4 regions of the Paenibacillus sp. 05T425 genome follow, and region 2 is predicted to be linked to each of the others. Evidence: riboswitches for the same ligand, from Rfam matches in the RefSeq annotation. Region 2 holds a riboswitch; each other region holds the start of a gene.
What was found. Region 2 has a riboswitch for cyclic di-AMP ahead of AC1DF0_RS17700 (hypothetical protein). Riboswitches for the same ligand answer to the same signal wherever they lie in the genome.

Region 1 (3,949 bases), on a different contig from region 2:
TATGTTCAAAGTTCCTTATTACTGGAAAGAGATTTTCGGACTAAAGCCGCATTTCGTCAAATCAACGCATTTCGTTATGATCGGCATAGGAATCTTAGGCTTCATTATGACGTTAGTGATGAAAGTTCGACGCAAGGATTTGTCGCTCTTATGGTTAACGGCGCTGTATTTTATCGTAACGGCGCTTCCGTTCATCACCTTTTCGAGGTATGGGTATTTCCTCATGTCGTTCTTCATTATGTATGCCGCATTTGCCATTCATGCGTTCATACCGAAAGCGCAGTTGCACCCGAGTCGTGCCAAAAGCTCAAGCAGCTTGCACGGTTAAGCATACGAAGGTTGCCAATGCCAATACCATACCTAAATAACTGGAATTACTCCTTTTATTTTCGAGGCTGTAGGCCATTTCGGAGTAATAACTGGAAAAATTCCCGTTAATATCAGGCCTATCTGCAAATCGTCGCCATAGTGGAAAAATTAACGCCGGAAAACGGAGCTATTTCGTTCTCAAACCTAATAATTCTGAAATTAACGGGAGGAATTCCCGTTATTGATAACCCCACAATAAAGAGGCTGCCCATAAGTACGCTTATGGTGCAGCCTCTCCCTTTAAACCAACCTATTATTTTTTCAAATGATACGGAACGGTCGTTACGATCACGTCTTTGCGATGAAGCAGATTGGCTCGAATCATGAAGCTGGTCTGGTTGTGCAAAATATTATGCCAGCCCTTCTTCGGAATGAACTGCGGGATGACAACCGTCACCTGATAGTTCGACTCGCTTGCCTTACGCTGAACGGTATCGACGAACTTGAGCAGCGGATGGATGATCGTTCGATATGGCGAGTGGAGCGTCACCAACCTTACGTCAGGCATAAACTTCTCCCACTTCTCCTCGAATGCCGCTTCATCCTCCCGCTCGAAAGGAATGTACACCGCAATAATCTGTTCGGCTTTCAGCGACTTCGCGTAGTTGATCGAGTTCTCGACGACATGCGTAATGCCGGCTACCGGCAAAATAATGACGTTGCCCTCTATCGCAACTGGAGGCTCGCAGGTCGCCAGACGCAGCTGCTCCCCTACCGCTTCATAATGCTTCTTAATCCGCATGAACAAATAAATGATTAGCGGCAAGAATATGAGAATCGACCATACTTGCTCGAACTTCGTTAGGAAGAACATCATCGTGACAACGAAGCTAATGAGTGCGCCCGTCGCATTAATGATAAGCTTCGTTACCCAACCCTTCGGCTTCTCGCGAATCCACTTCACGATCATGCCCGTCTGCGACAGCGTGAACGGGATGAACACGCCTACCGCATATAGCGGGATGAGATGCTCCGTCTGCCCGTGGAACGTAATAATGAGGATGATGGACAGTACGCCCAAAATAATAATGCCGTTCGAGTAACCGAGCCGATCGCCCCTCACCGTGAACATGCGCGGAATGAACTTATCCTTCGCCAAATTCACCGCAAGCAGCGGGAAAGCCGAATAGCCCGTATTAGCCGCAAGAATGAGAATTAGTGCCGTCGTGCCTTGAATGAAATAATACATAATGTTGCGTCCGAACGTCTCTTCGGCGATCTGCGATACGACCGTCACTTCCACCTTTGGCGAAATCCCGTAATAATAAGCGAGCCATACGATACCGGAAAATAACACCGCAAGCAGCGCTCCCATCGCAACCAACGTCTTCGCCGCATTGTTCGGAGCAGGATCCTTGAAGTTCGGAATCGCGTTCGATATCGCCTCAACGCCCGTCAGTGCCGAGCTGCCCGATGCGAAAGCACGCAGCAGCAAGAACAAGCTAATACCCGCAACCGGCGTGCCAAGCGGCGGATGCAGCTCCGGCGATACGTGACCGGTAGCGATGTTGTAGATACCGACGCCGATCATGATGAACAGCGCCAGCACGAACAAGTACACCGGATAAGAGAGAATCGAAGCCGATTCCGTCACGCCCCGTAAGTTCAATATCGTGATGAAGATGACGAAGATCACCGCGATCAGAACTGTGTATTCGTGCAGGCTGGGAAAAGCCGACGTAATCGCGTCGGTTCCAGCCGATACGCTTACCGCAACGGTCAATATATAATCGACCAGCAGCGCGCCGCCTGATATGAGCCCCGGGAACAGGCCGAGATTTTGTTTCGATACAACATAAGCGCCGCCGCCATGCGGATAAGCGAAAATAATTTGTCGATACGATAAAATTAATGCCGTCAATAAAATCAATACGCCAATTGCAATCGGAACAGAATACCAGAACGCCGCTACGCCAATCGTCATTAGCACAAGCAGAATTTGTTCCGGACCATAAGCAACCGAAGATAATGCGTCCGAAGACAGAATAGCGAGCGCCTTCGTCTTAGCGAGCTTCTGCTCGCCTAGTTCCTTCGACTTGAGCGGTCGACCGATTAATAATCTTTTGATTGAAGCTAACATGCTGTCACCGCCGTCAATGAATGGTTTTCCTTAAAAAAGAGCACAACAAAAAAAGCCGCAGGGAAATCCCCGCGGCTATAAGACGAGCCGTAGTTGATTCACCTCTCCATACACGCTTACAAGGTTAGCTGACGGATTCGGGCGTTTAGAGTCGCCCTACCTCGAGCGCGCCTTCATAAAGGCAGCGACTCTCGGATTCACCCCGGCGACGTAGCAAGCTTTCGCTTATGCTGCGCGTCGCGATTGGTTCCCCTGCTTTCCGCTTCGAGAGCGGAAACTCAGCGATCGTGAATATATATTTTAGTGCATTACGATCATAGTCCTCTGGGAATGGAATGTAAACCAACGTTTTCGCTCAAATAACGTTAAAAAAGCGATAGAAAATCCATGAATGCGCATACATGACCGCAAGACGTGGCGCACGTCCCTGCTTTGCGCATTTTAATCGTTCAATCGCCACAATATCCGCTACACCCTTGATAATAATTAATTTATTAGACAACCGGGAAAGCAAGCGAGAATTCCGCTCCGCCATCTTTGCGGTTAGACGCTGTAATATGGCCGCCGCAGCGCTCGACAATCGCACGGGCAATCGCGAGCCCAAGCCCGCTTTCGCCGTCCTTGCCCTTCACGAAGCGATGGAATAAATACGGCAACAATTCCTCGGGAATGCCATTTCCGTCGTCGGATATCGACAATTCGACATGTCCCTTGCTGACGGCTGCGTGAATATAAATATGCTTGTTTGCATGGCGAACCGCATTGGACGAAATATTAAGCAGCGCCTGGAGCAGCTTATCCCGATCAGCCCTCACGAGCAGCTCTTCATGCTCATCGACCGATGGATGTAGGGACAGCTCTTTCTTAACCAACATCGGGTTCACGCGTTCGATCGTTTCGATAAGCAGTTCCTTGAGGCTGACCACTTCCGGTTCATAAATATCTTCCTCGCTGTCGAGCTTGGCGAGCAGCGTCATTTCCGTTACGATGTTTTTCAATCTTGCGCTCTCGCTTAATATGATGTCCAGTCCCTTATTAATGGATTCACCCTCGAATATGCCGTCCCGAATACCTTCCGTATATCCCGCAATGGACATTAACGGCGACTTCAGCTCATGCGAGGCGTTCTGGAAAAACTGCTTCTGCGCTCGGCTGAATCGATTCAGCTCTCCGGCCATTTCATGCACCGTACGCGCTACCGAGCCAATCTCGCCGCTTGCCTTCACAAGCTGCACGTCGGCGAACTGTCTGCCTTTCACCTTCGTCAGCTCTTCCTTCAGCCTCATTAACGGCTTAATAAGCTTTCTCGTAATGAGATGGCTGAGCACAAGCATAAGTACGCCGCCAATCGCGAATACGAGGAGCAGCCGTCCGAGCAGCGCCCGCTCGATTTCTTCGATTTTGCTGACGGAGGTCAGAAGCGTAAGCTTCCCTTGAGGGACGCTGGTGACGCTGGAAATATAACGGCTGTCGGTTCCGTCCCATATTTTTTGCAAGCTT
Region 2 (3,949 bases):
GCAGGAAAAAGAATCCTTGGATGAGATGATCGTTCAGCTCTATAAGGAGCATCAAATATGAGGGCCTATGTCTCGGTATGGAAGCTGAGATTCATTAATGGGCTGCAATATCGCGCATCTGCAATTGCCGGTGCAATAACGCAGTTGTTTTTTGGATTCGTATTCATTATGATCTACATCGCTTTCTATAGTCATAGTACGGCGCAGCCGCCAATATCGTTGAAGGAAATCATTACTTACGTCTGGCTGCAGCAAATTTTTCTTTCGTTTATCATGCTTTGGGCTCGTGACAATGAAATGTTCGATCTCATTACAACCGGCAATATTGCCTATGAATTGTGCAGGCCAATCGGCATATATCCGCTTTGGTTCGCCAAGCTGCTCGCGCAGCGCGTTGCAAACGCAGTGCTGCGCTGCTTGCCGATTGTTCTTGTCGTGTTTTTTTTGCCGGAACCGTATCGTATGACAACACCCCCGGACTGGCCAACGCTTTTCTTCTTTGTTGCTTCATTGCTGCTGGGCTTATTCGTCATTGTTGCGATATCAATGATGATTTACATTTCCGTATTTTGGACACTATCGCCGACAGGTTCGATTCTAATGATCTCGATTGCCGGCGAATTCCTAGCCGGGATGATTATTCCCGTGCCGCTTATGCCGGATTGGCTGCAACGGTTTACTTACGTATTGCCGTTCCGCTGGACGGTTGACTTCCCTTTCCGTGTATATTCAGGCCATATTTCACAGACGGAAGCGTTATGGGGGATCATCATCCAGGTAGGCTGGCTTGGGGTGCTCATAGGAATTGGTTGGTCCACAATGAGGAAGGCACTACGGCAAATAGTCATTCAGGGGGGCTAATCGCTATGCAACTCTATTTCAAATACATATCGATTTTGTTCAAGTCGCAGCTGCAATATCGCGCTTCCTTCTGGCTGCTAAGCTTCGGACAGTTTTTTGTACCGGTAACGGTGTTCGCAGGTTTGTATTTTATGTTCGAGCGCTTTGGGGATCTGCAAGGTTGGACCTTCTTCGAGGTTGCGTTGTGCTTCGGCATTATTCATATGGCGTTCTCGCTAAGTGAATGTTTCGCGCGGGGCTTCGATGCATTCTCAGGTCTCGTGAGAAGAGGCGAGTTCGACCGTCTGCTTGTTCGCCCGCGCAGCACAGTACTTCAGGTGCTTGGGTCGCAATTCGAGTTCACGAGAGTCGGGCGGATGCTGCAAAGCGCGATTGTGCTTGGCTGGGCACTGTATAAGCTGCCGGTTGAATGGAATGCGTCCAAGGTGACGACATTTATCTTGATGATCGTTTGCGGCGTGTGTATCTTCGCAGGCATCTATATCTTGATGGCAACGATGTGCTTTTGGACGATTCAGGGACTTGAGATTGCAAACATTTTGACGGACGGAGGGCGGGAGATGGCACAATACCCGCTGAATATTTACGAAAGATGGGTTAAAGTTCTGTTTACGTATATTATCCCGTTCGGATGCGTAAATTATTTGCCGTTGCTCTATATTCTTGGAAAGCAGAACGGCAATGACTGGTTCTATATGCTGCTGCCGCTTGCTGGCGTATTGTTCTTGGTACCTTGTCTAGCGGTATGGCATATCGGTGTCCGCCATTATCGTTCGACCGGATCATAAGCTCGCCATAACGTAAGCAAGCCCGCTCCTTCGCGCTGTAGGAGCGGGCTTGCTTCATTCTAATACGCTAATGGATGGACACATAGGCAACGGAACGGTTCTTAAGTACTGTCTCTTCGGTATTGCCTTCGATGAAGGTAGGGTTGTCGGTATGAGCGAGAAGATCGTCGATCGCGGTGCAGAACAATTCATTGAGTCTTCCATCCACATGTGCCGGCAGTAGAGAGTCATACAACGAGGCAGAATCCGTGAAAGCTCCGACGAATTGACGCAGCGGCTCGCTCCATTGCTTCAGATCGATTTGGCTGTCGGACTCAGGCGCAAAAAATTCACCCCAGCCGACCCCTTTGTTGCTTAGCATTCGAAGACATACGCGATAACCGGAAGAGTCGACGGCGAGGGCAGGAATAACGAACAACTCGATGCGTGTGATGGTGAGACTGTCACTAAGATCTTGATCGGACAGAAAAGAAAGATGACAATCGGATTTCGTCAACATAAATAAACCTCTCCTTATTTCGCTTACGAGGTTAGCTGTCGGATTCGGACAGAGAGACGCCCTACCAAGGTTACAAATCCTTGGATTCACCCCTTGCGAGCGGATCGATTGATCCAAGTAGTGGCTCGCGTTGGTTCCCCCGCTTTTTCAAACGAAAAATTCAGCGTTAGTATGCCGTATATTATAAATCTATCCGCGCCGTTTGTAAATGCTTTTCGCTAAATATTCTGACAACTTACCCTTAAAATAGTGAGATATAGGAAACGGAGCACTGCAGTAAATCTCCACTCATGGCGGGATTTCTCGTACTCTTGTCGTTCCGAACGTGAAGAAGCGCGTCGTTGAACAAACCGTGAATGCGATTGTCAGCGGGGATTTCCTTAGCATGTATCTCACCTATATAACGATGCAGCATGCTGCCCCATCTGATCCAGTCTGCCGGTTTATCTGCTTCATTCACGAACAACTCACCCCAGCCTAATCCGTTAGTCGTTGCTAAATGGAGACAGACGCGATAGCCGGCGCAATAACCATCGTAATCAGGAATGACGAACATCTCGATTCTTCGAATGATTAGCGCCAGGCAGTCGTTGGTGCAAGAAGGTAATGGCTCGTCGATTTGTGCTTGTATAAACATATGAAATTCTCTCCTCTATTCGCTTACGAGGTTAGCTGACGGATTCGGACTAGAGAGCTGCCCTACCGAGGCAGTGCCTCGGATTCACCCCATTCGAACAATCGAACGATTGCTCTTGTTGGTTCCCCCGCTTTATCCTATGGACAAATTCAGCGATAATGATATGCCTTTTTCGGCTCGACGTCTATCCTAAACCGATTCGAAGCATTTGTAAAAGGTTCATTTTGTTGCACAAGACGCTCTAAGAGCAAATTAGAGGAGCGACGATCATTTTATCCATGAAAAGAGGCTTTTTCGATGGAATACTCGTTTTTACTTCTGTTATTTATGATTTGAAAAAAAGCATGCTTGCGCGTGTTGGATAAGAAATTCAGGCATATATGTAATTTCAGAAAACGAGAGATAATTGGCGAAAAAGTGAGTAATATCGAGCTATAACTTTTTGAAAACGTTAACGATCACTCTATAAGCTCCTATATTATCCAATATGGACGCTGGACCTGCTTTACATAAAATTTGGCTGGGAGTAAGATTCGATACAGGATTCGCAATTGAAGTTGCGATGGACTGATCGCTGAGTTTCKGCGAGGCAAGCGGAAAGCGGGGGAACCAAATGTGAAGCGGTGCGTTTGTACGATGTGAGAGTCGGACGACAGCACGGCAGGGGTGAATCTTCGAAGAGGCAGCACCATGGATGCCGCTTCGAAGTAGGGCGACTCTCACCGCCCGAATCCGACAGCTAACCTCGTAAGCGTGGTTTGGAGAGAGGAATGATACAACGATTCGTTTTTAATTGCTATTTTATCGCTGAGTTCCGCAGCAGTCTGCGGGAACGGGGGAACCAAAGAGCGATGCGCCGCGATGGAGTCGGCCGCATAGGTGCTCATGGGGTGAATCGCAAGGCTTAACTGCCTTGCGTAGGGCGACTCTCACGCCCGAATCCGACAGCTAACCTCGTAAGCGTAATCGAGAGAGGCAACCATCGCAGTGCCGATTCGGCATGGCTTCCTTAGCCATGCCTCCGAAGAAGCCCGCGGGGAAAGGTCCTCTTTTCCCGCAGGCTTCTTTTTTGTTGCCTTTTTACAGAAATTCGGAGGAGATTGCCGTTGGGCGAGGAGCATATTATCGTTGCCGGGCTTAATGAAGCTGGCAAAGCATTCATAA
Region 3 (3,949 bases), on a different contig from region 2:
GATGGCCGTCAGCGATTATTTGAAGCTGGATGAAGCGCTTGCGCAGACGGCTTTCATGCAATGGGCCGAAGAGGACGATTCACTGCTGGCCGACCTATGCGACCGCTTCCTGAATCGACGATTATACAAGTACATAACGATCGATGATCCTGAGCCTACTTTATTAGAAGAAATACGTTTGCTGTTCCTCTCAATCGGCATGATTCCGGAGTACCATATGGAGCTGGATTTCCCGTTCGATCTGCCGTATGACGTGTATCGTCCCGACAGACAAGAGGGAGAAAAGAAAGAAAAAGCGCCGATTTTGTTGTTGGATCATCAGGATGAAATAAGTGAAATATCGGCTAAATCCGACATTGTTAGATCGATCACCGGTTTACATCAGGGACAGTATCATTTGTATTTTCCAGAGGAGCCGCTCAGGATGAATATTTCGCAGATTAGTCCTCATTTGAAACAACTATTTCAGCTTAATGAAGGAGTATAACATCAACATGACATATTTATTTGATACGCATACCCATCTAGACTCACATAAGTTCGACGAGGACCGTAAAGAGGTAATTGAGCGAGCGAGAGAAGCGGGCGTTGATCTGCTGCTCAATATCGGCTTCAATCGGGAGACGATCCCGACAACGATTGCGCTTGCGGAAGCTTATGACTTTATCTACGCAGCGGTTGGCTGGCACCCTGTCGACAGCATCGATATGACGCCAGACGACTTGGAATGGATTGAACGTCTATGCGAGCATCCGAAAGTTGTCGCAATAGGCGAGATAGGACTTGATTACCATTGGGACACTTCACCTAAGGATGTGCAGCATCGTGTATTTCGGGAGCAGATTAGGCTGGCGCGAAAGGTGAAGAAGCCGATCGTCATCCACAATAGGGATGCGCATGAGGATATCGTTAAGATCTTGCGCGAGGAGAATGCGGCAGAGGTTGGAGGCGTCATGCACTGCTATTCCGGCAGTTGGGAGACGGCCAAAGCCTGCCTCGATATGAACTTCTATATCTCGTTCGGGGGACCGGTTACATTCCAAAATGCACGCGTGCCAAAAGAGGTGCTGAAGCAAGTTCCATTGGACCGATTATTGATCGAAACGGACGCCCCTTATTTGACCCCTCACCCGTTCCGAGGGAAGCGAAATGAGTCCGCTTACGTCTCTCTTGTCGCCCAGTCTGCTGCCGAGCTATTGGGTAAATCCGTGGAAGAAATAGCCAAAATTACGACCGAAAACGGTAAAAAATGTTTTGGTATTGTTTAAAAACGGTAGGAAACGAGAGATTCAATGACCTTTTAGGCGATAAAACTGGATTTTGTTCAGGAAATCTTTAATCTTTTCCGACTTTAACCAGCTTTTTCGCTTAAATCGTCTTTTATCGCTTCTTTACAACAGACCGCCCGTGAAGGTATGATTCATTTCAGAGTTATTACTTTTTGTATTGGATTTCCAGTTTGCGCTTAATCTCCGGAAGGAGAACGGGGGACCCAAGTGCGGGTATTTGAAGGACCGCGCTTTGATCTTTTCAGGGGTGAATTTCGAAGCCATTGCCATGAGCATTGCGATTTCGAATAGGGCAGCTCTCTTGCCCGAATCCGTCAGCTAACCTCGTAAGCGTTCATAGAGAGCGATCAACCTCGTGCACCCATTTTTATGATATCTCGTGTAGACATCCGAGAAGCCACGATACAGATCCTCTGTCGACGGCTTCTTTTTATTTTCGAATAATCGGGAAATCGTCGTCATAGGGTTAGTCATGGAGGTGAGAGGATCGAGAAAAGAAGTAGAATTACTGGATTGCGTGCTCGCACGCCAATATACTATAGTCGCGTCAGTTGTAATCATGCGTAACACTTGGCGGCGGGGCTATGAAGGAGGACCGATGAAATGGGCACAATCCAGGTAAAGGACACCCATGGGAAACGATCATCCAGCATGTCTTTCGCAATGCGATGGAAGCATGAAAATTTGCGTTTGATACTACTCAGTGCTATTATCTCAATCGCTATGACTTTCATGTTACTGGTGTTGTTGTACGGAACGGCTGTCAAAAGCGTCTCCGTAGTAGTGAATGGACAAGAAACCGTTGTAGAAACAAAGCAATGGGTCCTGCAACGCCTACTGGATGAACAAGCTATTACGATTGGCGAGCATGACAAGGTTTCGGTGCCTCTGAATGCAGCCATTAAAGACGGCGATCGCGTTGAAATTAATCATGCGGTGGCGGTCAATGTAACGGCGGATGGCAAGACATCAACGGTGTACACGACAGAAGGAACTGTGCAAGCGGCGATCGAGCAATTAAATATTTCTGTTCGTAATCATGATAAAGTAGTACCGTCGCTTAACTCATCTGTCGAAGAGGATATGTCGGTAACCGTTGTACGCGTCGATACGAAAGTATCGGAGAGCGAGCGGGCGATGCCATTCTCTATCGTGAAGAAAGAAGATCCGACGCTGGAGGTCGGCAAGGAGAAGCTGATCCAGACCGGTAAGCAAGGCCTTATCGTTGAGCATATTCAGAAGCAGTACGAGGATGGCGTGCTTGTTTCTAAGCAAATGGTCAGCAAAGTAATCGAGACCGCTGCTGTCGATCAAGTCGTGGCAGTCGGTACGAAGAAGCCTGAGCCGAAGGTAACCGTGCTCTCTAACAGTAGTCCTACTGTGGAGACGTTGACGAAGAACGGTGTAACGCTTAAGGCGAAGAGCATCTTGAAGAACGTCACGTTAACTGCGTATTCCGCTGGCGTGGAATCGACGGGCAAGGACGAAAGCCACCCTCAATACGGCATTACGGCGTCCGGAACGAAAGTGACGGAAGGAAGAACGATCGCGGTTGATCCGAAGGTAATCCCGATCGGCTGGTGGGTATTCATTGAAGGCATCGGATTCCGCCGGGCAGAGGATACGGGAAGCGCAATAAAGGGCAATAAGATCGACGTGTATTTCGGCAGTCAGAAGACTGCGGAGAAGTTCGGACGCAAGAAGGGTTACACCGTGTACGTTATTGGACCGAACAAACCGTCATCCACTTAGTGCTTTATCGGCAGCTAACTGTTTATCATCATCTTATCGTAATGTACAATTAAATATGCCATCATAAGAAGAGGCTAAGCCTCTTCTTTTTGTAGTTTTATTGACGCAAATAAGGCAGCAATTGTTGCAGAGTTATTTAAGTAAATGAGGAAGGGAATGATCTTAGTGATTAAGGAGATCATTGTCGTAGAGGGCAAGGATGATACCGTCGCGGTGAAGCGCGCAGTAGAAGCCGATACGATCGAGACGAACGGTTCGGCGATAGGCGATGAGGTGCTGCGCCGCATAGCGCTGGCGAATGAACGCCGCGGCGTAATTATATTCACGGATCCCGATCATGCAGGGGAACGCATCCGTAAGATTGTGGCAAGGCATGCGCCCGGCTGCAAACATGCGTTCCTGCCGCAGGAGAAGGCGCTGTACAAGGGCGATATCGGCATTGAGAACGCAAGCCCCGAAGCTATTCGCCAGGCGCTATCTGAGCTTCGAACGGAGACAACGGATACGGCTGGCGAGGTGACCTGGGAACACTTAATGGAAGCGGGATTGATCGTGCATCCCGATGCGGCTAATCGCAGATTGCTGGTAGGCAAGCTGCTTGGTATTGGCTATGCGAACGGCAAGCAATTTTATAAGCGTTGTACAAGCTTCCGCATCTCGAAGGCAGAGTTCGACGAAGCTATGCGCGAGATGGAACAGCAACTGGAGGGATAGCGATATGAACGGACAAGAAAATACCGCAGCGTCAGGCAGAGCGGCTATCGAAGTGGCAACGCCGAAGCGGACGAAAGAAATTATTGCGAAGTACGGCTTCTCGTTCAAGAAGAGCTTAGGCCAGAACTTCCTGATCGATCAAAATATATTAAATAAGATTGTCGAGGCAGCAGAACTCGACAAGACGAAAGGCG
Region 4 (3,949 bases), on a different contig from region 2:
GGCGGATCGATATTGGAGCAGCTGATTGATCATTATGGGCTCACGTACAAAGACGGCGGACAATGGATTATGAATCAATTTCTCGGCTTCCTGGTCGGTGTCATACTGGCTCCCTCCATCACGGCAAGAATCGGCAAGCGAGGCGCGGTGCTTATTGCGCTTGGCGCGCTTACTTTAAGCGAGGCCGCTTACAGCCTGCTTCTTCCCTGGGGCTGGATGCTGGCCGTCGCTCCTCTCGCGGGGTTCGGCTTCGGCATGACGGAAGCGGTCGTCGGCGCGATGATCATCGACCTTGCTAAGGGCAAGGCTTCGGCAATGAGCCGGCTAGAAACGTTTTTTGGCGTCGGCGCACTTATTATACCGGTTGCAGCCGCTTATTTGATCGCTCAGAACGTATGGCAGGTATCGTTCCCGATACTGGCGGCACTGTCGGGCGTTACATTCGTATTGTGGCTCACGATGTCCTTCGGCAAGCTGGACGAGCAGATCGGATTTCAACCGCCGAAAGCAGCGGTGAGCAGCAGCATGGAGCAAGGGGCGGCAGGTGCAAGAACAGGTATATTCGGTTATCCGCGCACTGCGCTTCCGTTCTTGCTGCTGTCGGCAGCGTTCTTCATGATCTACGTAGGCATGGAGATGAGCTTCTCCAATTACTTGCCTTCCTTGCTTATTGAGCGTTCGCAGGTAAATGAGTCGAGTGCTGCGGCAGCGCTCAGCCTGTTCTGGGCAACAATGGTGTTCGGACGTATATTTGCAGGCACGTTGGCGGAGAAAATGGGGTATGCGAAGTATTTGTTTATTGCTACTGGCGGAGCAACGATCGTGTTCGCATTAATGGCGCTCATGGGTCAGCTCAGCTGGATGCTCTTCTTCGTCGCTTTAAGCGGTCTGTTCTTCTCGGGTATATTCGGTATCGCCCTTGTCTATGCGAATGCGTTAATCCCAGGCATGACTGAGCGGACGACGAGCTTGCTCGTAGCATGCGGCGGGCTTGGCGGGGCAATCTTCCCTCGCGTTACCGGCTGGTTCATGGATCGATATGACGGCGGGGTTACGCTTTGGTATGTAAGCGTACTGGTTCTGATCATGCTGCTCGTACTGGGCGCAATGCTTGTGCTAGGCAGAGGGCAGTCGCAGCGGCGCGATGCTGTGCGTAATAAATAGAAAGTAATAGCACCCCAACAGCCTGCAGGCTGTTGGGGTGGCCTATTTTGTCAGAAAAACAACAAAGCCGCAGACTGTTGTCGCGAGTGGACGAACAGACTGCGGCTTTGTTGTAAAGGGTGAAACTATTTTGCGTCGGCGTAAGTGGTAAATGCTTCCTCGCTAAGAATGCGACGTGCTGTCACATAACGAGGTTTGTAGTAAGTGGAATCGAGCTTGTCGACTACAACGCCGCGGCTAACCGAAGCGTGTACAATGTTGCCGTCCCCTATGTAGATGCCGACGTGGGAAATTGCGCCGTTGTTTCCGCCGCTTGTGTCGAAGAACACAAGATCCCCGGCAATCAGGTCATCTTTAGCGACCTTCGTGCCAACTGTTGCTTGATCGGAGGAAACGCGAGGAAGATCGATGCCCATCTTAGCGAACACATAGCTCGTGAAGCCGGAGCAATCGAAGCCTTTCGCGGTAGTTCCACCGCTTTTGTACGGAGTACCAATGACGTCATTGATAAATCCGTTCATTTTGGAGTCTGCGAAAACGCTTCCCGCTTGAACAGCGAGCAAGAGCGCAAGCCCCAAAAGCATTACGGTAACCTTTTTCAATTGTGAAACTCCTTCCGGTGCCGACGAGGTTAGCTGTGGGGTTCGGTTGAAGGTTCCCTATGATTCCTCAGGCGCTACGAACAAGTCGATGATATCCTCTTCTACAGAGGCGGTATGACTTATAGCCGTGGCGTCGGAATCAATTCACCCAGAGTGGTTCCCCCGTTTTCCGCTAGGAAATTAGGCAGTTTTGTTTTGCTCTTGACAATTATTCGATTTTTTTCATTCATCTCCTGCCTTTCTAACAAAATTCTAATAATTCTCATGTAATCTTTTGACAAACTGCTTCGTATAATCATTTTTCATGTAATAATAAAGCCTCAACTAGGACCGAGGGACTAAATAATCGATACTCGATTTCATTTATTATGTGGATATTCTGTAAAGTATGACCCCAAGGTACTAATGGTGAGAGGATTCTCATCTTTCTAGCAAAAAAGGCTGTCGCCGTCATTAGTAGGATGATAACGTAAAAACCCCCGAATTCGCCATAATAGGACAGGCGTAGATTCGGGGGTATTTGAGCTAAAGCGGGCTAAGATAATGAAGCTACTTGGATTGCAGGCATTCGTATTGAGCGGCAATGGTCCATACTCGGACGAGCGTTCGCACCAAGTTGTAGCCTTGATGAAGGATGAGTGCGAATAGTCCGGCCCATAGCAGCGATACACCGGTGATGAGAAGTCCTAATCCGGCTCCGATGGCCCACATAACCAGCGAGATGGCAGCGAAGGAGACGATATGCCTCAGCGCGCGCCCGAGCGAGTGGAGGATGCCTTCTTTTGAGGCGGCGCCAAGCTGCATGGCCAGGAAGAGCAGATGCAGCAGCACGCCCCAGAACAGCCATAGTCCAGCGCCGGGAAGGACGGATTGCAGCAGGTCGACGTTCGATCCGCCTTGCAGGTATGCGTCGAGCGCATGAGGCAGCACCCAGAATCCGGGAGCAAGTGCTAGCGCGGCCTCCGCCCAGTGGAGCAGCATGACCGGTTTCCAAGCTTTGCGAATGCCTTCTACAAATTTAGTGCCGCCGCCGGCCGCGCCTTCGCCTCGCGTACTAGAATGGTGCAGCGAATAGAACAGTCCGGCATTGAACAGGGGAGTCAGCAACATGCGGATGGCGAACAAGCCGCCTAGCATCCATACATAAGGCGTAAGGATGTCGGTCTTCAGCAGTTGGAACTGCGCCTCGGTCAGGAAGAGGTGAACGGCTGTATCAGACGGGTATGCAGCTGGAAACCGGCGCAGCAAGGGCGAGACGACCGAATCGATAAATCGATAGAGGAAGAAGCCCCATAGCAACTGATACAGAAATAACAGAATGATGAGGTGGAAGTGCTTGACCGCAAGCTGCCAACCTTGCTTCATATACATTTTCATATTCGATCGCTCCTTGCGCGCTTATACTTACCAGCTCAGCGTACCTAACAATCCCTCGATCAGCTTCGATACGCTGATGCCCCACCGGATGCGCGTCTTGTCCGGCAGATCGGCTTGCATATAGTTGTTGATGAGCTTGTTGTCGAGTACGTTCGAATGCTCGGAATCGATCATCGCCCATTGCAGAGGAGCCGTATGCACTTGCGTAATCTGGACGTGGGAGTCGTCGGCATCCCATAGCTTTGTCACCGTCGCGCCGTCCGTGAACTGCAGCGTAATCGGGATTTGACCGCTTACACCGCCGTTCCGCTTGACGAGCACGGTCGATTCATAGAGCTTCTGGCCGTCCTGCTCAGTCGGTTTCACTTGAATCGATTCGACCGAGTAGTCGGACATTTGGTTCGCGTACACGTATCCGCTGAAGTAGTCATGCCACTTCGTCTTCGTTACCTGTTCGACAACACGCTGGAAATCGGCAGTCGAAGGATGCTTGAATTTGTATTTTTGAAAATAGGTCCGCATAATCTTCGCCATTGTCTTGTCGCCAACCTGATGCTGGATGCCGACAAGGACAAGCTTCGCCCGCAGATAGACGTTCTCCGCATATTGATTATGGCTGCTATAAGCCCACGACGGCTGCTTAAGCGGCGCAGGGTCCGTCATATAGCTCGCTTCAATTCTGAGGTTCGGCTCAAGTCCGTAGGCGGACTCCATGACCATATCCTCGGCATAGGAGGTGAAGCCTTCGTCCAGCCAAGCTTCCTCGAATTCATTGGAGGCGACCATGCCGTACCAATATTGGTGGC

Region 1: linked by a shared signal. The riboswitch ahead of AC1DF0_RS21820 (APC family permease) and the one ahead of AC1DF0_RS17700 (hypothetical protein) in region 2 are both predicted to bind cyclic di-AMP.
Region 3: linked by a shared signal. The riboswitch ahead of AC1DF0_RS30640 (ubiquitin-like domain-containing protein) and the one ahead of AC1DF0_RS17700 (hypothetical protein) in region 2 are both predicted to bind cyclic di-AMP.
Region 4: linked by a shared signal. The riboswitch ahead of AC1DF0_RS29000 (C40 family peptidase) and the one ahead of AC1DF0_RS17700 (hypothetical protein) in region 2 are both predicted to bind cyclic di-AMP.

Annotation. Positions count from the first base shown of each region.
Region 1 is NZ_JBFTLA010000009.1:293,721-297,669, forward strand. It holds gene AC1DF0_RS21815 (glycosyltransferase family 39 protein) at 1-328, shown strand, start outside; gene AC1DF0_RS21820 (APC family permease) at 623-2,449, opposite strand; cyclic di-AMP (ydaO/yuaA leader) riboswitch at 2,547-2,743, opposite strand; gene AC1DF0_RS21825 (sensor histidine kinase) at 2,944-3,949, opposite strand, start outside.
Region 2 is NZ_JBFTLA010000007.1:99,221-103,169, reverse strand. It holds gene AC1DF0_RS17720 (ABC transporter ATP-binding protein) at 1-61, shown strand, start outside; gene AC1DF0_RS17715 (ABC transporter permease) at 58-861, shown strand; gene AC1DF0_RS17710 (ABC transporter permease) at 867-1,649, shown strand; gene AC1DF0_RS17705 (hypothetical protein) at 1,717-2,148, opposite strand; cyclic di-AMP (ydaO/yuaA leader) riboswitch at 2,154-2,324, opposite strand; gene AC1DF0_RS17700 (hypothetical protein) at 2,390-2,785, opposite strand; cyclic di-AMP (ydaO/yuaA leader) riboswitch at 2,791-2,950, opposite strand; cyclic di-AMP (ydaO/yuaA leader) riboswitch at 3,348-3,554, shown strand; cyclic di-AMP (ydaO/yuaA leader) riboswitch at 3,581-3,763, shown strand; gene AC1DF0_RS17695 (hypothetical protein) at 3,892-3,949, shown strand, end outside.
Region 3 is NZ_JBFTLA010000025.1:10,096-14,044, forward strand. It holds gene AC1DF0_RS30630 (HD domain-containing protein) at 1-487, shown strand, start outside; gene AC1DF0_RS30635 (TatD family hydrolase) at 495-1,268, shown strand; cyclic di-AMP (ydaO/yuaA leader) riboswitch at 1,453-1,638, shown strand; gene AC1DF0_RS30640 (ubiquitin-like domain-containing protein) at 1,893-3,041, shown strand; gene rnmV (ribonuclease M5) at 3,207-3,755, shown strand; gene rsmA (16S rRNA (adenine(1518)-N(6)/adenine(1519)-N(6))-dimethyltransferase RsmA) at 3,760-3,949, shown strand, end outside.
Region 4 is NZ_JBFTLA010000019.1:40,183-44,131, reverse strand. It holds gene AC1DF0_RS29005 (MFS transporter) at 1-1,164, shown strand, start outside; gene AC1DF0_RS29000 (C40 family peptidase) at 1,290-1,766, opposite strand; cyclic di-AMP (ydaO/yuaA leader) riboswitch at 1,770-1,963, opposite strand; gene AC1DF0_RS28995 (hypothetical protein) at 2,316-3,143, opposite strand; gene AC1DF0_RS28990 (M1 family metallopeptidase) at 3,171-3,949, opposite strand, start outside.